Regions from separate parts of the Bacillus sp. AK031 genome, predicted to be linked through region 1. Evidence: a T-box and tRNA genes for the amino acid it is inferred to sense, from the RefSeq annotation. Region 1 holds a T-box; the other holds one or more tRNA genes.
What was found. A T-box is a leader RNA that pairs with one kind of tRNA and senses whether it is charged. The one in region 1 lies ahead of pheS (phenylalanine--tRNA ligase subunit alpha), so its partner is inferred to be a tRNA-Phe.

Region 1 (3,370 bases):
ACCAGTTTGATTCAATCGCTGGCGGCGGAACGGATTCCGGAGCAATCCACCTGACTGCCAACGGTGTTCCTGCACTTTCTATCACGATTGCAACTCGCTACATCCACTCACATGCAGCGATGCTTCACCGTGATGACTACGAAAATGCAGTTAAATTAATCACTGAAGTAATCAAGCGTCTGGATAAAGACACAGTTGCTAAAATTACTTTTGAATAAGATTGAATGAAGGAGATCCTTAAAGGGTCTCCTTTTCTTATGAGGTAAGCATTCAATGAGGTTTGATGCTTGTGGTGGTCGTCCTGTTAAAAATGAGGGTTGGGTGCATAATCCAAACCAAAAGCGGATGCACTAAGCACCCGCTTTTCTTATTGCTTCAATCCTTCTTCAATGGTTTCCAGCAGCATTTTTTGCTCCTGAGGATCAGCGTGATTCCAAAATACTTCCATCAAGACACCAAGGCCTGGAAGTGTTTTTTCTTCTCCTCCTTGGATAGCATCAACAATCGTATCTTTTAACTGGTCCTGGTTATTTCCTGATACATTATGGATAATCGCATTTCGTAAATTTAAGCCCATCTTAAACGCTCCTTTACCCTGTTAGTAATGTTTTCATGGATATCTTCTCCTCTGTTGACGTTTATTATGTATAGAATCTGAGGTATAATGTAAATTCGAGAATGGATGGACTTTATTGCCCATTTTCTTTCAATACTTTTATTAAGGAGCCATTTCCTGTGAAATATGTTCAATCTGCGAAAAATCCGCAAGTAAAGCAATGGAAGAAGCTGCATACGAAAAAAGAACGTGACCGTTCTGGTACATATATTGTTGAAGGTTTTCATCTTGTCGAAGAAGCACTTAAGGTGAAAAATGTTGTAAAAGAGATACTGGTGAAAGAAGGAGTCGACCTCCCTTCATCCTGGGATATGGATGATACAGCGATCACCATGATTTCTGAGGATGCAGCTAAAGCTGTAGCTGCAACTGAAACGAGCCAAGGGGTCTTCGCTGTCTGCACTCAGCCGCAAGATTCGGATGTCCAATTAAAAGGAAAAACATTTTTACTGCTGGATGAAGTCCAGGACCCAGGAAACCTGGGTACCATTATCCGTACGGCTGACGCAGCAGGCATTGACACTGTCATCCTCGGTGAAGGGTCGGCCGATTTGTATAATCCAAAAGTTCTCCGCTCAGCCCAGGGAAGCCATTTTCATCTGCCCGTATTAAAAGGGAATCTATCTGACTGGATTTCCCTGCTTAAGACTGAAGGAATTCCCGTATATGGAACAGCACTTGAGAATAGTACTGAATATCATAATGTACCAAGTTCCGATTCTTTTGCCTTGATACTTGGAAATGAAGGCAAGGGTGTATCAGAATCAATCCTGAAATCGACCGACCGCAACCTGTATGTTCCTATTTATGGACAGAGCGAGTCGTTGAATGTCGCCATCGCAGCAGGCATTTTAATGTATCATCTAAAAAAGGCGCAGTAATTTTAGAAAAAGGTTTGAAATCCATTCCAATGTTTTCTATAATGAATGCACATATGTAAAAAACAATGACAGAGAAAAGTAGCTTGTTGTAACCATTGCAGGGAAAGAGTGCCTAGACTGAGAGCATTCTTATGGACAGCAAAGCGAAGTTCACCTCTTGAGTTGGCATCGGGACCGTTTCATGTTGAAACCGAAAGATGCCCCGGCGAAAAGCCGTTATCCCAATGAAGAGAACACAGGTGCATTGCGCCGTGTTTTAATAAGGGTGGTACCGCGACGATAACCTCGTCCCTTGATTGGGATGAGGTTTTTTTGTTGTTATCAATAAATTACCAATGAATTGAAGGAGGCCGTTTTGCATGGAAGCAAAATTAAAGCAGTTGCAAGAGGAAGCTCTAGGAAAAATCGAAGCTGCCGAAGGACTTAAAGAGCTTAATGATGTCCGTGTCGCTTATCTCGGAAAAAAAGGACCCATTACAGAAGTGTTGAGAGGAATGGGAAAACTGTCCGCAGAAGAACGTCCTAAGATGGGTGCGTTGGCAAATGAAGTGCGTGCAGCCATAACTGAACGTCTTGAAGAAAAAAATGAAAAGCTTGAGAAGGAAGCTGTCAACAAGAAGCTTGCGTCTGAAACAATCGATGTAACACTTCCAGGCAGACCAGTGAGAAAGGGAAGCAAACATCCTCTTACACAGATTGTTGAAGAAATTGAAGATTTGTTCATCGGAATGGGATACAGCATTGCCGAGGGTCCCGAAGTTGAAACAGATTTCTATAATTTCGAGGCATTGAACCTTCCAAAAGGACATCCGGCAAGAGATATGCAGGACTCTTTCTATATCACAGAAGATATTTTGCTGAGAACCCATACATCCCCTGTCCAGGCAAGAACAATGGAAAAGCATGAAGGCAAAGGGCCAGTGAAAGTTATTTGTCCGGGCAAGGTTTACCGCCGTGACAATGATGATGCGACGCATTCTCATCAGTTCATGCAAATTGAAGGCCTTGTGGTCGGTGAAAACATCCGTATGAGTGACCTGAAGGGTACATTGCAGGTATTCGCCAAGAAAATGTTTGGTGAAGACAGGGAAATCCGTTTGCGCCCAAGCTTCTTCCCGTTTACAGAGCCGTCAGTGGAGATGGACATTACATGTAAGATTTGCGGCGGTGAAGGATGCAGCGTATGTAAAGGCACCGGCTGGATTGAAATCCTTGGAGGAGGAATGGTCCATCCAAACGTATTGGAAATGTCAGGGTTCGATTCGAAAAAATATACAGGGTTTGCATTCGGAATGGGGCCGGAGCGTATCGCCATGCTGAAATATGGAATTGATGATATCCGCCACTTCTATACAGATGACATCCGTTTCTTAAAACAATTCCAAACTCAAGAATAAAAGGCTTAAGGAGGCAGAAAAATGTTTGTTTCATATAAATGGCTGCAGGATTACGTCGATCTTTCCGGCGTGGCCCCTGAAGAGCTGGCTGAAAAGATCACCCGCAGCGGAATCGAAGTAGAAGGTGTGGAAGTGATTGGCAAGGAAATCAAAAATGTAGTGGTTGGGCATGTCCTGGAATGTGAACCTCATCCTGATGCTGACAAATTGAATGTGTGCCAGGTTGATGTAGGTGAAGATGAGCCGGTTCAAATCATCTGCGGTGCACCAAATGTAGCCAAAGGTCAAAAGGTTCCTGCGGCTAAAGTAGGTGCGGTATTACCGGGTAACTTCAAAATCAAAAAAGCCAAGCTGCGCGGGCAGGCATCACATGGAATGATTTGTTCCCTGCAGGAGCTGGGCGTTGAAGGCAAGCTGGTTCCTAAAGAACATGCAGAAGGAATATATGTATTCTCACAAGATGCTGAAGTGGGAAC
Region 2 (3,370 bases), 240 kb from region 1:
AAAGACAATGTCTGGTGATTAAGGCGAAGAGGTCACACCCGTTCCCATGCCGAACACGGAAGTTAAGCTCTTCAGCGCCGATGGTAGTTGGGGGATCTCCCCCTGTGAGAGTAGGACGTCGCCAGGCTTTATAATGGAGGATTAGCTCAGCTGGGAGAGCATCTGCCTTACAAGCAGAGGGTCGGCGGTTCGATCCCGTCATCCTCCACCATGATTTTTTTACGAAGCGAAGCGGAGTTAAAAAATATACCAAAAAGTAACATTGAAATCAGATTTAAAACCTAGTATAATTGTTCCTTGTGAGACAAAAACACCTGCCGGTGTAGCTCAACTGGTAGAGCAACTGACTTGTAATCAGTAGGTTGGGGGTTCAAGTCCTCTTGCCGGCACCACTTTTAATTAGTACGAGCCATTAGCTCAGTTGGTAGAGCATCTGACTTTTAATCAGAGGGTCGAAGGTTCGAGTCCTTCATGGCTCACCATAGTTTTTTGCACTGCAAAATAACTATCATTATGCGGGTGTGGCGGAATTGGCAGACGCACCAGACTTAGGATCTGGCGCCGCAAGGCGTGGGGGTTCAAGTCCCTTCACCCGCACCATATTGCGGAAGTAGTTCAGTGGTAGAACACCACCTTGCCAAGGTGGGGGTCGCGGGTTCGAATCCCGTCTTCCGCTCCATATGAGTTCCTGCCGGGGTGGCGGAACTGGCAGACGCACAGGACTTAAAATCCTGCGGTAGGTGACTACCGTACCGGTTCGATTCCGGTCCTCGGCACCAGAGATTTTATCATATGCGCCCGTAGCTCAATTGGATAGAGCGTTTGACTACGGATCAAAAGGTTAGGGGTTCGACTCCTCTCGGGCGCGCCATATTAACACATTGCGGGGAGTAGCTCAGCTTGGTAGAGCACTTGGTTTGGGACCAAGGGGTCGCAGGTTCAAATCCTGTCTTCCCGACCACTTCAAAATTAACATTATGGGGCCTTAGCTCAGCTGGGAGAGCGCCTGCTTTGCACGCAGGAGGTCAGCGGTTCGATCCCGCTAGGCTCCACTTGGTTTTTTTACGAAACTTAGTAGATAAACTTCTGAAAATGTCGCGCAGCGTAGCGAAGCAATGAAAACTTTTGTGAAACTGGAAGCGATACACTTTCAATATCATGGCGGTGTAGCTCAGCTGGCTAGAGCGTACGGTTCATACCCGTGAGGTCGGGGGTTCGATCCCCTCCGCCGCTACTTTACGGACCTTTAGCTCAGTTGGTTAGAGCAGACGGCTCATAACCGTCCGGTCGCAGGTTCGAGTCCTGCAAGGTCCACCATTATTATTGATTCATACGGAGGAATACCCAAGTCCGGCTGAAGGGATCGGTCTTGAAAACCGACAGGGGTGTTAAAGCCCGCGGGGGTTCGAATCCCTCTTCCTCCGCCATATTTCCTTTTTATCGTCGCGGGATGGAGCAGTTCGGTAGCTCGTCGGGCTCATAACCCGAAGGTCGCAGGTTCAAATCCTGCTCCCGCAATACAATTTTCTGGCGTCAATCCTAAATATTTACCTTTTCCTTTTAAAGGATAGATATTTTGACTGGCGTCAAAATTAATGAAGTTTATTTTGCCAAAAGCAAAAAACTTGGTCCGGTAGTTCAGTTGGTTAGAATGCCTGCCTGTCACGCAGGAGGTCGCGGGTTCGAGTCCCGTCCGGACCGCCATTTTTATACAATTTATCTTAGTTCAAACTAAGAGGGTTTCGCTAAAGGTTGGATATTTTGACTATCGTCAAAAATCCCAGAAGACGCTGACAAAGTGATTTGCAGCTTAGCGGAAGCCGAAACCATTATGGCTCAGTAGCTCAGTTGGTAGAGCAATGGACTGAAAATCCATGTGTCGGCGGTTCGATTCCGTCCTGAGCCACCATTTTAATTTTAATATAGTAACTTATGGCGATTGTGGCGAAGTGGTTAACGCATCGGATTGTGGTTCCGACATTCGTGGGTTCGATTCCCATCAGTCGCCCCATTAAGTTTTGCGGGTGTAGTTTAGTGGTAAAACCTCAGCCTTCCAAGCTGATGATGAGGGTTCGATTCCCTTCACCCGCTCCATGGGCCTATAGCTCAGCTGGTTAGAGCGCACGCCTGATAAGCGTGAGGTCGGTGGTTCGAGTCCACTTAGGCCCACCATGGTATTATTCCGCAGTAGCTCAGTGGTAGAGCTATCGGCTGTTAACCGATCGGTCGCAGGTTCGAGTCCTGCCTGCGGAGCCATTCACACGGAGAAGTACTCAAGTGGCTGAAGAGGCGCCCCTGCTAAGGGTGTAGGTCGGGCAACTGGCGCGAGGGTTCAAATCCCTCCTTCTCCGCCATCTCAATACGGCCCATTGGTCAAGCGGTTAAGACACCGCCCTTTCACGGCGGTAACACGGGTTCGAATCCCGTATGGGTCATTACTTAAAAGACTATCTAAGTAGATAGTCTTTTTTTTGTGCTATAAAATAGTTTATTTCCTACTGGCCTACTTTATTGTTGTAAAAATGGAGTGAGACCAACAAGTTGAAATCAATATGCCGTTATAGCGGTCTAAAGATATCCATAATTACTGGAGCCAGTGTCTCAATAAAAATTTCTCTGACACTTCAAATTCTCTAGAAGCAAATTTAGGACAAATAGAGTCCCTAAGAGTGCCTAAAGACATATAGACCTAGCCACCAGAAGCTAATTGTCACCTAAGAGCGCTCTAAAGACATATAGAAGCAGCCAGCAGAAATTAAGTGTCCCTAAGAGCGCTCTAAAGACATATAGAAGCAGTCATCAGAAATTAAGTGTCCCTAAGAGCGCCCTAAAGACATATAGAAGCAGTCACCAGAAACTAAGTGTCCCTAAGAGCGCTCTAAAGACATATAGCATCAGGAACAAGAAACTAAATGTTTCTAAAAGCGCTCTAAAGACATATAGAACCAGGGCCCAGAAGCTAAGTGTCCCTAAGAGCGCTCTAAGGACATATAGCATCAGGAACTAGAAACTAAGTGTCCCTAGGAGCGCTCTAAGGACATATAGCATCAGGAACTAGAAACTAAGTGTCCCTAAAAGTGTTCAAAGAACATATAGAATGCAGCAACCATAAGTTAAGTGTCTATAAAGGCTTAAAGACAAAAAATAGATTAATCTATCCTCTTAGCCACCTCAAACCACCTCTTCATAAGTTGAAAATATTCCACCTGAGCAGCTTTTCAACTAAAGGATATTTCTACAAACTCCGACATTTTCTTGTATTTCTCACTCCGGTTTATCTGCTGCATTACAAGGCAACCGCTTTCATCTGAGGATTGTGTCGGTATTTTACGAAAAGTAAATGGAGGGAATCTCTCTGCATAGGCGAAAG

Region 2: it encodes a tRNA-Phe, which carries the amino acid that the T-box ahead of pheS (phenylalanine--tRNA ligase subunit alpha) is inferred to sense. The anticodon was not compared.

What each region holds. Positions count from the first base shown of each region.
Region 1 is NZ_CP096424.1:1,049,759-1,053,128, forward strand. Features, by position in the region: gene M1E09_RS05235 (M42 family metallopeptidase) at 1-218, shown strand, start outside; gene sspI (small acid-soluble spore protein SspI) at 368-577, opposite strand; gene M1E09_RS05245 (TrmH family RNA methyltransferase) at 736-1,497, shown strand; T-box leader at 1,554-1,793, shown strand; gene pheS (phenylalanine--tRNA ligase subunit alpha) at 1,857-2,894, shown strand; gene pheT (phenylalanine--tRNA ligase subunit beta) at 2,916-3,370, shown strand, end outside.
Region 2 is NZ_CP096424.1:805,146-808,515, forward strand. Features, by position in the region: rRNA gene rrf (5S ribosomal RNA) at 11-127, shown strand; tRNA gene M1E09_RS03855 (tRNA-Val) at 136-211, shown strand; tRNA gene M1E09_RS03860 (tRNA-Thr) at 317-392, shown strand; tRNA gene M1E09_RS03865 (tRNA-Lys) at 407-482, shown strand; tRNA gene M1E09_RS03870 (tRNA-Leu) at 516-600, shown strand; tRNA gene M1E09_RS03875 (tRNA-Gly) at 605-679, shown strand; tRNA gene M1E09_RS03880 (tRNA-Leu) at 691-779, shown strand; tRNA gene M1E09_RS03885 (tRNA-Arg) at 795-871, shown strand; tRNA gene M1E09_RS03890 (tRNA-Pro) at 885-961, shown strand; tRNA gene M1E09_RS03895 (tRNA-Ala) at 980-1,052, shown strand; tRNA gene M1E09_RS03900 (tRNA-Met) at 1,161-1,234, shown strand; tRNA gene M1E09_RS03905 (tRNA-Ile) at 1,241-1,317, shown strand; tRNA gene M1E09_RS03910 (tRNA-Ser) at 1,335-1,427, shown strand; tRNA gene M1E09_RS03915 (tRNA-Met) at 1,445-1,518, shown strand; tRNA gene M1E09_RS03920 (tRNA-Asp) at 1,628-1,704, shown strand; tRNA gene M1E09_RS03925 (tRNA-Phe) at 1,834-1,909, shown strand; tRNA gene M1E09_RS03930 (tRNA-His) at 1,936-2,011, shown strand; tRNA gene M1E09_RS03935 (tRNA-Gly) at 2,021-2,094, shown strand; tRNA gene M1E09_RS03940 (tRNA-Ile) at 2,096-2,172, shown strand; tRNA gene M1E09_RS03945 (tRNA-Asn) at 2,182-2,256, shown strand; tRNA gene M1E09_RS03950 (tRNA-Ser) at 2,264-2,354, shown strand; tRNA gene M1E09_RS03955 (tRNA-Glu) at 2,364-2,435, shown strand.